Regions from separate parts of the Streptomyces sp. NPDC085866 genome, predicted to be linked through region 1. Evidence: riboswitches for the same ligand, from Rfam matches in the RefSeq annotation. Region 1 holds a riboswitch; each other region holds the start of a gene.

Region 1 (5,126 bases):
CGGGCTGGCCGTCACCCTGCACTACCGGATGCGCGGGGACGTCGTGGAGCGCTGGGTGACCGTGGAGAACGGCTCGCACGCGCGCGTGGAACTGCTGCGCGCAGACGCCGCCGCCTGGACCCTGCCCGACCGCGAGGGCTGGCGGCTGTCCCAGCTGCACGGCCGCTGGGCCGCCGAGTCGCTGCTGACCACCGCCCCCCTCACCTACGGCGAGAAGACCATCGGCAGCCGCCGCGGCCACACCGGCCACCAGCACCTGCCCTGGGTCGCGCTGGACACCGACGCGACCGAGGAACGCGGCGAGGTCTACGGCTGCGCGCTCGGCTGGTCCGGCTCCTGGCGGATCGCCGTCGCCCAACTCCCGGACGCACGCGTGCAGGTCACCGGTGGCGCCGGATACGACGACTCGGGCCTGCTGCTGCTCCAGCCAGGCGAGTCGTACACCACCCCCGTCTTCGCCGGCCTGTGGAGCGACGGCGGCTTCGGCGGGGCCAGCCGCACCTGGCACGCCTACCAGCGGGCGTACGTCGTCCCGGGCGCGGAGCAGGACCGGCCGGTGCTGTTCAACTCCTGGGAGGCGACCAACTTCGACATCTCCGAGGAGCAGCAGGCCGCCCTCGCCCGGCGGGCCGCCGAGATCGGCGTCGAGCTGTTCGTCGTGGACGACGGCTGGTTCGGTGCCCGCACCAGTGACCGGGCCGGCCTCGGCGACTGGACGCCCGACCCCGACCGCTTCCCGCACGGCCTCAAGCCCCTCGCCGACCAGGTGCACGACCTCGGCATGCAGTTCGGCATCTGGGTCGAGCCCGAGATGGTCAACCCCGACAGCGACCTCTACCGTGCTCACCCCGACTGGGTGCAGTACCAGCCGGGACGCAAGCGGACGGAACTGCGCAACCAGCTCGTTCTCAACCTCGCCCGCGAGGACGTCCAGGAGTATCTCTGGGAGCAGCTGGACGCCCTCCTGTCGAGCGCCCCGGTCGACTACGTGAAGTGGGACTTCAATCGCTGCTTCACCGACGCCGGCTGGCCCGGGGAGCCGTACCCGCAGCGCCTGTGGGTGGACCATGTCCGCGCTCTGTACGCCCTGCTGGACCGGCTGCGAGCCGCCCATCCCTCGGTCGCGTTCGAGTCCTGCTCGGGCGGCGGCGGGCGGATCGACCTCGGCGTGATGAGCCGCACCGACCAGGTGTGGACCTCCGACAACACCGACCCGCTCGACCGGCTCGCCATCCAGCACGGCTTCAGCCAAATCCATCCGGCGCGGGTCATGGCCGCATGGGTCACCGACAGCCCGAACACCCAGCTCAACGGGCGGGAGAGCTCGCTGCGGTTCCGTTTCGTCAGCTCGATGGCCGGGGTCCTCGGCGTCGGCGGCGACCTCACCGAGTGGACCGGGGAGGAGCTGGCCGAAGCCCGTCGCTGGGTGGACCTCTACAAGGAGATCCGACCGGTCGTCCAGCGCGGCGACCAGTACCGGCTGCGGCCCCCGACGGGCGGTCTGAGTGCTGTCCAGTACGTCCTCGGGGACGAGACCGTGGTCCTCGCCTGCCTCCAGGCGCAGCACTACGGCGAGCCGGTGCCGGCGCTGCGGCTGCGCGGACTCGACCCGACGGCATCGTACAAATGCCTCGAAACGGGCGAAGAGCATCGAGGGGCCGTCCTGCTGCACCACGGGCTGCGCGCCGGGCTGAAGGGTGACCTGGATGCGACGGTTCTCCGACTGCGCCGCATCTGAGCCATCTGCCCGAATTGGCGCCTTCGTTCCAACTCGCTCTGGGGCAAGGGGGCGTGGGGAGTCGGTGCGTGAGGAGCGTCATATTCGTGACCGTGCGTCGCGCGTCATGTCCACGTAATCCCCATAAAGGCGAAGGAAATTGAAAAGGGGAAGGATTCGGGAATTCACGCAGAGTGACCGGGAATTCCCGAATTCGATCACTTGGAACATCCACGCCGGGAACCGGCTGCTTGTCCGGTTGCGTCTTGCTCGCTTACGTTCGCCACCAATCCGGACGGAACGCCGAATCCTGCCGCCGCCCGGAGTCCCCACACACTTCACCCGTGTTCGGCAGGAGCGGGGGACCCGCCAGGTACGACTGCCTGTCCCGGTCTCCGGGACAGGCTGGGGTGCAGCCGCGCACCGCGCGGCCGGGCAGCTCCAGCCCGAACCCGTCAGCTCACCTCGCAGGCGCCGGAGAGGAATGCGCCATGCCCGCGAAGGGTAAGCACCGCCGCCCCAAGACCCCGCGTTTCAGCCGCTCGATCGCCGTCGCCGGAACCGGTGGTGCCGCGCTGGCCCTGCCACTCCTCGGGGCCACCGGAGCGCACGCCGCCACCACGCAACCCGTTTCCGGAAAGGCCGTGCAGTCCCTTCCGGTCGTGGAAAAGACGGCCGTGAAGAAGGCGGCCGTGCAGCGGAATTCGGGTGTGCGCACCTACACGGTGCAGTCCGGCGACTGGCTTGCGAAGATCGCCGACGCGCAGCACGTCAGCGGCGGCTGGCAGCGGCTCTACGACGACAACCGGCAGGCCGTCGGCCAGGACCCCTCGCTGATCCACCCGGGTCTGAAGCTGTCGCTCGGCGCGAAGACCGCCCGGACGCACACCGAGCCCTCCGCCCCGGCGCCGGCATCCCCGTCCCGGTCCGGCCAGGCCTCCGGTGCCGCCACCGCACCCTCCGCACCCTCCGCCCCCTCCGTGCCCTCCACCGGCTACACCCTCCCGGTCGCCGGCGCCACCATCGGCACCGGCTACCACGTGGCCGGCAGCATGTGGTCCAGCGGCTACCACACCGGCGTCGACTTCGTCGTGCCGACCGGTACCTCGCTCAAGGCCGTCGCCGCCGGCACCGTCGTCTCCGCCGGGTGGGGCGGCGCCTACGGCAACCAGGTCGTCATCAAGCTGAACGACGGCTACTACGCCCAGTACGGTCACCTCTCGCGGCTCTCCGTCTCGGCCGGCCAGACCGTGACCGCGGGCCAGCAGATCGGCCTCTCCGGCGCGACCGGCAACGTGACCGGTCCGCACCTGCACTTCGAGATCCGCACCACGCCGAACTACGGCTCGGACATCGACCCGGTCGGCTACCTCCGCTCGCACGGCGTCGCCGTCTGAGGCTCCCGCTCCGTGGGACGCGTTCTCGAGAATCACCTGCCCTGACAGGCCGCAGAAGGCCGGACCCCGATCCCGGGGTCCGGCCTTCTGCGTGTGCGCACCGTCAACGCGCCTGACCGTGGCGTTATTCCTGGATTGGCACATCATTTAAGGGTGTCTCATCTCACCGTTCGTCAACCCCTGCCTACGGTCGCGTAGGTCACATCCGAAGGTGAATCATGGTCCGACGTGGCAGACGATTCGAAGAATGACAACAGATCAGTGATCGGGTCGTACGTGGCGGTGGGGGACAGCTTCACCGAGGGCGTGGGCGACCCCGGCCCCGACGGGGCGTTCGTGGGCTGGGCCGACCGGTTCGCGGTACTGCTCGCGGACCGGCGTCCCGAGGGCGACTTCGCGTACACCAACCTGGCCGTGCGCGGAAAGCTGCTCGACCAGATCATGGCGGACCAGCTCCCGAAGGCCGTCGAACTCGCCCCGGACCTGGTGTCCTTCTGCGCGGGCGGCAACGACATCATCCGGCCCGGCACCGACCCGGACGAGGTGGCCGAGCGCTTCGAGCGGGCCGTGTCCCAGCTCACCGAGGCCGTGGGCACCGTGCTCGTGACGACCGGCTTCGACACCCGTGGCGTCCCGCTGCTCAAGCATCTGCGCGGCAAGATCGCCACCTACAACGGGCACGTCCGCGCCATCGCCGACCGGTACGGGTGCCCCGTGCTCGACCTGTGGTCCCTGAAGTCCGTCCAGGACCGCAGGGCGTGGGACGACGACCGGCTCCACCTCTCACCCGAGGGACACACGCGCGTGGCGCTGCGCGCCGGCCAGGCCCTCGGCCTGCAGATCCCGGCCGACCCGGAGCAGCCCTGGCCGCCGCTCCCGCCCAGGGGCACCCTGGAGGTCCGCCGCGACGACGTCCACTGGGCCCGCGAGTACCTCGTCCCGTGGATCGGCCGCCGGCTGCGCGGCGAGTCCTCCGGGGACCATGTGACGGCGAAGGGCACCCTGTCGCCGGACGACATCAAGATGCGGATCGCGTCGGTGGCGTGACGGCCGCCGTCCGTGCCCCGCGCCGCGAACCCGGCGGTGCGGGGCACATCCGTACCACCGCACCGACCGGACGCTCACCGCGCCCGCTCGGCCAACGCCTCCCGGCTCAGCCCGAGTTCCCGGGCCAGGGCCTCGTCCGCCCACTGCCGCGCCCGGGACCGCGGCACCGAGCCCGGGTACGACGTCAGCTGCACCGCGAGACCGTCGAGGAGCGCGGTGAGCCGCAGTGCCGCTCCCGCCGGGTCGGCGCACTCGAACTCGCCCGCCGCCACGCCCTCCGCGATGACCTCGGTGATCGCCGCCTTCCACTGCTGGTCCAGATCGCGGGTGACCTGTCGGAGGGTGGGCTCGCGCAGCGCCACCGCCCAGCCCTCGATCCACAGCCGCCAGCCCTTGGCCTGGCCGGTGGGCGCGTACCAGCGCACGGCTGCCCGCAGCCGGCGCAGCGCGGAGGCACGCCGGTCCAGCAGCCCCCGCAGATGCGCGAGGTCGTCCGCGGCCGCGTAGGTGAAGGCCTCGGCGACCAGCTTCTCCTTGGTCGAGAAGTGGTACAGCACCAGCGCGTTGCTCACGCCGAGCGCTGAGGCCACGTCGGCGATCCTCACCGCCGCCACGCCCCGCGCCTCGATCTGCTCGATGGCAGCCCGCAGCAATTCCTCCCGCCGCTCGGCCACACTCAACCGCACTCTCGCCACGCGGCCACCCTAATCCGTCGCTCACGGCCGCACGGAAAGGGCCTGGCTCCCTCGGCCACTTCGCATGCCGTGGGCCGAGGGGACCGGGCCTGTGTCAGCGGTACCACCCGAAGCGCTCCGCGATCACCGGCAGGCGGTCGGTCACCAGGGCGTGGGCGGCGGCGCGCGGCGTCGTACCGTCGGCCTCCGCGCGCGTGAGCACCAGGTCGACCAGGGCGCGCATCGAGCGGCGGATGTGCGCGAACGCCTCGTCGGCGTCCGGGCCGATGT
Region 2 (5,126 bases), on a different contig from region 1:
CGGTCCGGGGGCGTACCAGGGCGGCCGGCTCCGCCTCACCGAGACCCGCCGGATCGAGGACGTCGTCCTCATGCACTACGAGCCCACCGCCCCCGGCACCGGCCCGGAACCCGTCGCCGCCGACCGCCACTGGCTGCGCACCGCCTGTGAACTCGCCGCCCTGTGCCCGCCCTCGCGGACCGCCTTCAGCGTCGGCGCCGTGGTGGTCGCGGCCGACGGCACGGAGCTGGCCCGCGGTCACTCGCGCGAGGGCGGCGACCCCGTGGTGCACGCGGAGGAGGCGGCCCTCGCGAAGATCGACCCCGCCGACCCGCGGCTGCCCGGCGCCACCGTCTACAGCAGCCTGGAGCCCTGCACCCGGCGCGCCTCCCGCCCCGCCCCCTGCGCCGAGCTGATCCTGCGGGCGGGCGTACGGCGGGTGGTCACGGCCTGGCGGGAGCCGGACACCTTCGTGACGGCGGCGGACGGAACCGGGGTGCTGCAGAGCGCGGGCGTGGCGGCCGTGGTGCTGCCGGAGTACGAGGCCCTGGCGAAGGAGCCGAACGCCCACCTGCTGCTCTGAGCGACACCCCACGGCTACCTGTGTGCATCGTGTCCTGCGGATGGCGTATGCTTGAGACACAACGACGCGGGGTGGAGCAGCTCGGTAGCTCGCTGGGCTCATAACCCAGAGGTCGCAGGTTCAAATCCTGTCCCCGCTACTGAAGGCTCAGGGCCGGAATCCAGCAATGGATTCCGGCCCTGAGTGTTTCCCGGCATCCTTCGGCGGAACACCGAGGTGCCTTTCGACGGAACACCGAGTGGCATACGTCACAGTCGGTCATCCGCTCGGTCCACAGCAGTCGCCCGCCCTCCCCGCTCCCGCCACGCTGGACGTAGGTCAAGGACACGGGAGACGAGCAGTGCGCCCTGGTGAGCTGGAGGAGAGCCCGTACGCCAGGGCCGGCGGCCGACTCCCGCGCGACCCCGCCCCAGTCCCCGGCCTCGGTGCGGACCGCTCACCCCTGTCACCGGACAGACGCCGCGGCCGCCGCCCCACCTCGCGCACCCTGGCCCGCGCCCTGCCCGCCCTCCTGATCGCCGCCGGGGTCGGGTACGACCTGCTCACTCCGCGCGCCTTCACCGCCGTGCCCTTCTTCACGGCCGCCCCGCTGATCGCCGCGCCCCTGTCCTCGCTGCGCACCACGCTCCTCACCGGCCTGGCCGCCCTGGTCGCCACCGTCGTCGTCTGCACCCAGTTCGGTCCCGCTGTGGACGTGCACACGATCACCGAGATCGTCACCGTGGCCACGGTCGCCGTGCTGGCCGCCGCCATCAACCGCGTCCTGCGCCTCGGCGACCAGCGGCTCGCCTCCGCCCGGGAGATCGCCGAGGCCGCCCAGCGGGCCGTCCTGCCCGAACCGGACGACCGCATCGCCGGCTTCGACATCGCGGCCCGGTACGAGGCGGCACAGGAGGGCGCCTTCATCGGCGGTGACCTGTACGCGGTGCAGGACAGCCCGCACGGCGTGCGGCTGATCGTCGGGGACGTACGCGGCAAGGGCATGGGCGCGGTCGCCGCCGTCGCCGTGGTCATCGGGGCGTTCCGGGAGGCCGCCGAGCAGGAGACCACGCTGGAGGCGGTGGCCGCGCGGCTGGAGCGGGCGCTGGCCCGCGAGGGCACCCGGCGGGACGGCATCGACGCCTTCGAGGGCTTCACCACCGCCGTCCTCGCCGAACTCCCGCACGGCGGCGGCGACGGTGTGGTCCGGATCGTCAACCGCGGCCACCCGCCACCGCTGCTCCTGCACGACGACGGCACCCTGCGCACCCTGGCCGCGCACGAACCCGCGCTGCCGCTCGGCATGGCCGACCTCGGCCTGTGGCCCGACCGCGCGACCGAGTCCGGCTTCCCGAGCGGCGCCACCCTGCTGCTCTACACCGACGGCCTGTCCGAGGCCCGCGACGCCCACGGCCGCTTCTACGACCCCCTGCGCCGGCTCGCCGGACGCCGCTTTCCCGATCCGCGCTCGCTGCTCGGCCGCCTCGCCGCGGAGGTGCGCCGGCACTCCGGGGGCGGGATGACGGACGACATGGCGCTGCTGGCCGTACGGCGTCCCTGACGCCCCGCCAGTGTCACCCAAGGTGATCGGACGGGCGCCCTCCGCATAACATCTGAGACACCATCAAAACCGCCGAGACTCCTGGACGCCGGTCAACTCGCCCGTTTTCCACCGGTCGTGACACCTATGTCCGCCCTGAAATCCGTTAATGATCAAGTAGAACAGCTTGGAATCTGACGTCCGGGTCTATTAACGTTCGATAACGCAGCGCGGTCGTCCCAGCCGTCACAAGAGGCGGCTCCGTGCGCACGCGCCGAATCCCGCAAGGGAACCGGGGAACCACCACCTTGGGGTGAATCACGCGGATGCCGCCGTGGAAGCACGGCAGGTATACGCGCGTAGGAGACCTTCCTGCTCCGAACCCGTCAGCTAACCCGGTAGGCGGAGGAAGGAAAGGAGTGCGCCTTCGTGGCGTCCAACCGGCCTGCCCCAGAAGCCCCGTTCATGCCGAGCGAGACCGAGACCTTCGGATACTTCGGCGCTCAGCACACCGACGAGGGCCCCTGGGAGGAGTGGAACCCCACCGAGGAGTCCATACGGCCGGTACGCGGTCGGCACCGCGTGGCCAAGCAGCGTGGCGGCGGACTCGCCCGCAGCTCCACGGTCCTCGGCGTCGGTGTCATCGCCGCCGTCGGCGCGGGCGGCATGGCCAGCGCCCACACCGGCAAGCCGCCGGTCTCCATCTCCATGCCCGACCTGGACTCCGTCAGCTCCCTGTTCGACGGCTCCTCCTCCGACGCGTCCAAGGCCGCCGATGCGTCGCTGAGCAACGTCGGCACGACCGACGCCGACAGTGACCAGGGCGACGCGGGCGAGGCCCTGCGCAACCGCATCATGGCCCAGGCCGAGCAGCAGCAGAGCAAGGCCGACATCAAGGCCGCCGCGTCGGCGGCGGCCGCCGCCGAGAAGCAGGCCGCCGACGCGGCCGCCAAGGCGCAGAAGGAAGCCGCAGCCAAGGCCACCGAGGCCAAGAAGGAGGCGGAGGCCGCGGCCAAGAAGAAGGCCGAGGAAGAGCGCCTGGCCGCGCTGGCCAAGCAGTACAGGCTGCCGGTCGTCTCGTACACGATCACCGGCACCTTCGGCCAGCCCGGATCGATGTGGTCCTCCGGCTACCACACCGGCCTCGACTTCGCCGCCCCCACGGGCACCCTCATCAAGGCGATCCACAGCGGCACCATCACCGAGGCGGGCTGGGCCGGCGCCTACGGCTACCGCACGATCCTCACCCTCGACGACGGCACCGAGCTGTGGTTCTGCCACCAGTCCTCGATCGGCGTCTCCGTAGGTCAGAAGGTCAGCACCGGCGACGTCATCGGCCGCGTCGGCGCCACCGGCAACGTCACCGGCCCGCACCTCCACCTGGAGGTCCACCCGGGCGGCCAGGCCACCGGCATCGACCCGATGACGTGGCTGCGCGGCAAGGGCCTGACCCCCTGAGCGGCTCACCGACCCGCTCCTGACCCACCCCTCATCCGGTCCCCGGCAGCCCTGACGACACCCCCCCGACGTCAGGGCTGCCGGTCGTGCCTTCCCCCGCCTGCTCACCCACCCGTACCCACACCTGTTCACACCCCGTTCGCAGCAATCCTGGAATGGGTGGGACGGGAGTGATCGTTGAACTGAAGCATGACCGACTCTCATGCTTCCCTGCGCACACTCGGCTCCTCCGACCTTCGGGTCTTCCCTCTCGCCCTCGGCGGCAACGTCTTCGGCTGGACCGCCGACGAGGAGACCTCCTTCGCCGTCCTCGACGCCTACACGGCCGCCGGCGGCAACTTCGTCGACACCGCCGACTCCTACTCGGCGTGGATCGAGGGCAACAAGGGCGGGGAGTCCGAGACGATCATCGGCAAGTGGGTCAAGGCCCGCGGCAACCGCTCCGACGTCGTCATCGCGACCAAGGTCAGCCAGCACCCCGAGTACCAGGGCCTGACCGCCGCCAACATCAAGGCGGCCGCCGACGCCTCCCTGCGCCGCCTGGACACCGACTACATCGACCTCTACTACACCCACTTCGACAAGCCCGAGGTGCCGGTCGAGGAGATCATCGGCGCGCTCGACGAGCTGGTGAAGGCGGGCAAGGTCCGGCACATCGCCGCCTCGAACATCTCGCCGGAGCGCCTCCAGGCCTCCCTGGACTTCTCCAGGCGCGAAGGCCTGGCCCGGTACGTCGCCCTCCAGCCCCACTACAACCTGGTCTCCCGCGACACCTACGAGGGCCCGCTGCAGGACCTCGCCGCCCGTGAGGGCCTCGCGGCGGTCCCGTACTTCGCCCTCGCCTCCGGCTTCCTCACCGGGAAGTACCGCCCCGGTACGACGGTCGAGAGCGCCCGCGCCGGTTCGGCCGCCAAGCACCTGGAGTCCGAGCGCGGCCAGAAGGTCCTCAGGGCCCTGGACGAGATCGCCACCGCCCACGAGGCCCCCGTGGCCACGGTCGCCCTCGCCTGGCTGGCCGCCCAGCCGACGGTGACGGCCCCGATCGCGTCGGCGCGGACGGTGGAGCAGCTGCCGGCGCTGCTGGGAGTGGGAGAGCTGGAGCTGACCAAGGAGGAAGTGGACCGCTTGACCGAGGCTTCCGTCTGACCTCTCCGTCTCCGCCGCGACGGCGCTCGGCCACGACGGCGCTCGGCCACGACGCCGTGAACCGGCGGTGCCGAACTCTCCACGACCGGTACGGCTAGGACCGGTACGGGTTGTGGGCAGGGTGGGGTGCCGCCGGACGGCCGTACCAGTAAGGCACCGGCACCGGCGCTCCGTACAACGGCCGAGCCGGCGCGGCCACCCTCGCCGCGTACTCCAGGGCCGGCCGAGCGACGCTCCTGCGCTGCCACAGCTCGGCGAGCAACTCCTGCTCCCGTAGGACGAAGTCGGCCCCGGCCCGCCCGCGCCGCCCCCGGTGCCGCAGGAACGCCAGCGAGGTGGCGTACGCCTCGTACTGCGCCACGGCCCGGGCCGCGGGCCGCCCTCCGAAGTGCTGCCGGGCGTGTTCCCGGGCCGTCCGCCGTGCCCGCATCGACCCGAGTG
Region 3 (5,126 bases), on a different contig from region 1:
GGTGGCGGCCGTGCGGGCCGTGTTCCCGCCGAGCGAGCGCTGTCGGGGCTTGCGGTGCGCTGCCACCTGGACCGTCACGTCCTTCCGTAGGACTCCTGCGACCGAACGAGCGGTGCGTCCGGCGACGGCCCGCACAGGGGAAGCGGGCCGCCGCCGGACCTTTCTCGGCGGTGGTGCCCGACTGCCGCCCCTGGCCCGGGCGGCGGTGGGGAGCCGGTCACCTGGGGGAGGACGCTAAGCCCGGGTGTGACGGGTTGGTAACGCGGAGTGCGGAACTGTCTTCGAGCGATCGAGGCGTGACCGCATGTGACCGGATTGCCGGTCTGGAGTCGTCGTCTTCACGTAGCGTGGTGACCGATGCACGGAATGCGGGACACACGGGAGCCATGTGCTGCTATGAGGCGCATATATGCAAGATCCACGGATGCTTCCGGCGGGCCCGGTGACAGGGGGCTGCCGGGCCTCTGATTAGGCTCCGGGCTCATGGACGTACTCATCCATCTCTTCGTCGGCCTGCACATCATCGGTATCGCCGCGCTGCTCGGCGGTTTCCTCACCCAGATGAAGGCGATGGGCCGGGGCACGGCCCGCTTCGTCCCCGGGATGCTGCACGGCGCGTTCACCATGCTGGTCACCGGTGTGGCCCTGGTCGGCCTCAACCAGGCCGATGGCCACCACGTCAACACCGTCAAGATCGGCGTGAAGCTGGCCCTGCTGATCGTGATCCTCGGGCTGGTGTACGTGAAGCGCGACGAGGAGAAGGTGGACAAGAGCCTCTTCGGGCTGGTCGGCCTGCTGACCACGGCGAACATCTTCATCGCCGTGCTGTGGACGTGACGTTCAGCGCCGTCCGCTGATCCCGGCGCGGGCCGCGAGGGCCGCGCCGGCCGCGACCACGACCCACGCCGCCACCGCCACCCACACCAACACCTGCCCCGGCCCCTTCAACCACCCGGTGCCCACGGCGGCCGCCACCGACAACGTGGCCGCCCCGGTCATCCCCATGGGGAACACCGTCGCCCAGCGCCGCATGTCGTAGCGCAGGCGCGGCCGGGCCACCTCGGCGATCAGCAGAACCACGTACCAGGCCAGGTCCAGGAAGAGCAGCGCCACCGTCACGTTCCGCAGAACGCCCCGGTCGTCGTCGTTCCACAGGTACAGCCGCGGACTGTCGGCGGAGAGCAGTTTCGCCCCGGCCAGCGCCGAGATGGCGAGCGCCCCGCCCGCGATCCATTGGTCCCCGGCCCCCTCGACGACCTGCCGCCGATCGAAGCGCGGCAGGTCGAGGCCGTAGAGCACCAGGCCCAGCCAGAACAGCACCAGTGCGGCGTGCGCGAGCCAGGCCGTCGTCTCCGCCGCGGCCAGCGTGGCCGCCAGCACCGCAAGCCCCTGTGTGGCCACACAACAAAGGAACACCGCTCCCGGCATGTGCCGCTCCCAGTGCTGTACGACCAGGTACAGCAGCACCGGCCAGAGCACGAGGGCCAGCGCCAGCGCCACCTCGGCCGGCGTCTGCCGGCCGAGCGCCGAGAACCGGGTGCCGAGCACGGCCGTGGCGGCGACGGCAGTGAGCGAGCCCGGGCTGTGCGCCTCGGCCACCCAGCGCTCCCGCTGCGCCACCAGCCGTACGAGGAAGTCGGCGGCCAGCGCCACCCAGGCGACGCAGGCCAGCCACAGGAAGACCCGGGACACCGTCTCGGCGCCCGTCTGATGCAGGCCCACCGAGACGATGCCGGTCGCCATGACGGCGGCACCCGCCGCCGACGGACGCCCCGCCCACCACGTACGCAGAGCCGAGATGCCGGGCATGGGCCCGATGCTAGGCAGCCGCGCGGGCGGGGCACGGAGGCCACGCGCGCGCGTGGCGCTCGAAACCTCGAAAAGGGGACGGCAGGGCTGGACGGAGGGGACGGTCAGGCGGGGCGGACCACGCTGTGGATGATCGATTCGCCGCCGTAGTAGATCGACTCCTCGCGGACGTACGCGCCGGGCTTGGGGGCGTGGATCATCATGCCGTTGCCTATGTAGATGCCGACGTGGCTGATGTCGTCGTAGAAGAAGATCAGGTCACCGGGCCTCGCATCGGCGAGGGAGACCGTGGTTCCCACGTTCACCTGGTCGTAGGTGGTGCGCGGGAGCGCGACGCCGGCGGCCTTCCAGGAGGCCTGGGTGAGGCCCGAGCAGTCGTACGAGCCGGGTCCGGTGGCGCCCCACACGTACGGCTTTCCGATCTGGGCGCGGGCGAAGGCGATCGCCTTCTCGGCCTTGGTGGCGTACGTCCCGGAGGACGTCGACGAGCCGCCGGAGCCGGACGAGCCGCTCGTCGTGGACGAACCGCCGGCCTGCTGCGCCTGCTGCTCCGCCTTGGCCTGTGCAGCCTGCTGCTTCGCCAGCTCCGCGGCCTTGCGCGCGGCCTCCTCCTGCTTCTGCCGCTCGATCGCCGCCAGCCGGGCCTTCTCCTCGGCCGTCAGCTGGGACAGCAGCTTGCGCGCGGAGGCGAGCTTCTTCTGGACGCCGGCCTTGGCGGCCTGCAGCTCGCTCTGCGACTCGGACAGCGCCTGGAGGCTCTTGGCGGCCTCCTGCCGCTTCTTCATGGTCGCGGCCTGCTCGGTGACGTAGTCGTCGACGGCGCTCTTCTGCCGCGAGGTCAGCCGGTTCATCAGCTGGCTCTCGTCGAAGTAGTCCTGGGGACTGTCCGCGAGCAGGAAGGTGGCGGTGTCGGGCGTGGCGGCCCCGGTCCGGTACTGGGCGGCGGCGAACGAACCCAGCCTCTCGCGGGCCTTGTTCATCCGGGCGGTCCGCCGGGCGACCTCTTCGCGCAGGCTGTCGATGTGGGTGCGCTGCTTGCCGGTCTGCTCCTTGGCGGCGTTGTACTTCTCGGTCGCCGACTCCGCCTGACGGTAGAGGTCGTCGACCTTCTTCTCGACCTCCTCCAGGCTCGGCTTTCCGTCGCCCGAGGGAGCGGCGTCGGCCGTCTGGGACAGGACGGCCACGGAGGTGAGGGCGGCGGTGGCCAGGACTGGGGTGCGGAAACCTGCTCCGAGTGTGCCCGCGGGGCGCGTCTTGCGGTGCGACGCCAAGGGAGGCGACTCCTTCCATGTGCCGCCTACCGGGTTAGCTGTCGGGTTCGGGCGGGTGGTCGGAAGGTTTGCCCTACGGCCCTCGTCCCGGGACGGGACGTGTGCCGATTCACCCCAAGGTTCGGTGGGTCCCCGGCTCCGGGCACCGTACGGGGGCGCGCCGGACTCGGCGGAGGCCGCGCGGATCGGCGACGTTCGCCGGAAGGGGGCGTGCGGCCCGCCCCGCAACCTAGCCAACTGGTGTGTCTCGTGTGAAGGTTGGTGCACGATATGTCCGATACATTTTCGTGACCTGAGTGTGGGACCGCTCCCGTGTCACAGTGTGATTCCGCTGCGTGAGGGGCTGTTCGGCCGACCTGGGCGCGCAGGACCGGCTCTTCCCGAACCGGCCATGTTCCCGGGACGGCGACCGGTTGTCGGTGCGGCGCCCTAGACTCGGAGAGCGATGAGCAGCCTCTTTGACGACAGCTTCCTGGCGGACCTCCAGGCCCCTCGCGGGCGCGAGGAGGAGCCCCCGCCGCCGCCCGAGGACGATCACGCTCCGGAGCCGCTTCCGGACGATCTGTTCGGCGGGAAGTTCGATGTGCCGCCGGACCGGGACGCGTACTACCGCGACGGCGCCCACCGCCCCGCGCTCGACGCGGCCGCACTCCTGGACGGGCTGAACGAGAACCAGCGCGCCGCGGTCGTCCACGCCGACTCCCCGCTGCTCATCGTCGCCGGCGCCGGCTCCGGCAAGACCCGTGTGCTCACCCACCGCATCGCCCACCTGCTCGCCGAGCGGAACGTGCATCCGGGCCAGATCCTCGCGATCACCTTCACCAACAAGGCCGCGGGCGAGATGAAGGAGCGCGTCGAGCAGCTCGTCGGCCCGCGCGCGAACGCGATGTGGGTCATGACCTTCCACAGCGCGTGCGTACGGATCCTCCGGCGCGAGTCGAAGAAGCTCGGCTTCACGTCGAGCTTCTCCATCTACGACGCCGCCGACAGCAAGCGCCTGATGGCCCTGGTCTGCCGTGACCTGGACCTCGACCCCAAGCGCTTCCCGCCCAAGTCCTTCAGTGCCAAGATCAGCAACCTCAAGAACGAGCTGATCGACGAGGAGGACTTCGCCGCCCAGGCCGGCGACGGCTTCGAGAAGACCCTCGCCCAGGCCTACGCGCTCTACCAGTCGCGGCTGCGCGAGGCCAACGCGCTCGACTTCGACGACCTGATCATGACGACGGTCAACCTGCTGCGTGCCTTCCCGGACGTCGCCGAGCACTACCGCCGCCGCTTCCGACACGTCCTGGTCGACGAGTACCAGGACACCAACCACGCCCAGTACGCGCTGGTGCGCGAGCTGGTCGGCACCGGCGAGCACGATGAGGACGCACCGCCGAACGAGTACGACCTCCCGCCCGCCGAACTGTGCGTGGTGGGTGACGCGGACCAGTCGATCTACGCCTTCCGGGGCGCGACCATCCGCAACATCCTCCAGTTCGAGGAGGACTACCCGAACGCGACGACGATCCTGCTGGAGCAGAACTACCGCTCCACGCAGACCATCCTGTCCGCCGCCAACGCGGTCATCGAGCGCAACGAGTCCCGCCGCCCGAAGAACCTGTGGACCAACGCCGGCCAGGGCGCCCGGATCACCGGTTACGTCGCCGACACCGAGCACGACGAGGCCCAGTTCGTCGCCGACGAGATAGACCGCCTCACGGACGCGGGCGAGGCGAAGTCCGGTGACGTCGCCGTCTTCTACCGCACCAACGCCCAGTCCCGGGTCTTCGAAGAGGTCTTCATCCGCGTCGGCCTGCCCTACAAGGTCGTCGGCGGCGTGCGTTTCTACGAGCGCAAGGAGGTCCGGGACGTCCTGGCCTACCTCCGCGTTCTCGCCAATCCCGAGGACTCGGTGCCGCTGCGCCGCATCCTCAACGTCCCCAAGCGGGGCATCGGCGAGCGCGCCGAGGCGATGATCGACGCCCTCTCCCAGCGCGAGAAGATCAGCTTCCCGCAGGCCCTCAAGCGCGTGGACGAGGCGTACGGCATGGCCGCGCGGTC

The links. Region 1 has a riboswitch for cyclic di-AMP ahead of ACIF83_RS08835 (peptidoglycan DD-metalloendopeptidase family protein). Riboswitches for the same ligand answer to the same signal wherever they lie in the genome.
Region 2: linked by a shared signal. The riboswitch ahead of ACIF83_RS28870 (M23 family metallopeptidase) and the one ahead of ACIF83_RS08835 (peptidoglycan DD-metalloendopeptidase family protein) in region 1 are both predicted to bind cyclic di-AMP.
Region 3: linked by a shared signal. The riboswitch ahead of ACIF83_RS26740 (NlpC/P60 family protein) and the one ahead of ACIF83_RS08835 (peptidoglycan DD-metalloendopeptidase family protein) in region 1 are both predicted to bind cyclic di-AMP.

Annotation. Positions count from the first base shown of each region.
Region 1 is NZ_JBITSQ010000003.1:445,366-450,491, reverse strand. It holds gene ACIF83_RS08840 (alpha-galactosidase) at 1-1,738, shown strand, start outside; cyclic di-AMP (ydaO/yuaA leader) riboswitch at 2,042-2,204, shown strand; gene ACIF83_RS08835 (peptidoglycan DD-metalloendopeptidase family protein) at 2,209-3,114, shown strand; gene ACIF83_RS08830 (SGNH/GDSL hydrolase family protein) at 3,376-4,161, shown strand; gene ACIF83_RS08825 (TetR/AcrR family transcriptional regulator) at 4,236-4,856, opposite strand; gene ACIF83_RS08820 (Glu/Leu/Phe/Val dehydrogenase dimerization domain-containing protein) at 4,951-5,126, opposite strand, start outside.
Region 2 is NZ_JBITSQ010000011.1:350,987-356,112, forward strand. It holds gene ACIF83_RS28855 (dihydrofolate reductase family protein) at 1-562, shown strand, start outside; tRNA gene ACIF83_RS28860 (tRNA-Met) at 628-701, shown strand; gene ACIF83_RS28865 (PP2C family protein-serine/threonine phosphatase) at 903-2,102, shown strand; cyclic di-AMP (ydaO/yuaA leader) riboswitch at 2,344-2,503, shown strand; gene ACIF83_RS28870 (M23 family metallopeptidase) at 2,511-3,539, shown strand; gene ACIF83_RS28875 (aldo/keto reductase) at 3,729-4,685, shown strand; gene ACIF83_RS28880 (PrsW family intramembrane metalloprotease) at 4,780-5,126, opposite strand, start outside.
Region 3 is NZ_JBITSQ010000010.1:310,232-315,357, forward strand. It holds gene ACIF83_RS26725 (NlpC/P60 family protein) at 1-66, opposite strand, end outside; gene ACIF83_RS26730 (hypothetical protein) at 484-837, shown strand; gene ACIF83_RS26735 (tellurite resistance/C4-dicarboxylate transporter family protein) at 841-1,809, opposite strand; gene ACIF83_RS26740 (NlpC/P60 family protein) at 1,914-3,080, opposite strand; cyclic di-AMP (ydaO/yuaA leader) riboswitch at 3,089-3,262, opposite strand; gene pcrA (DNA helicase PcrA) at 3,526-5,126, shown strand, end outside.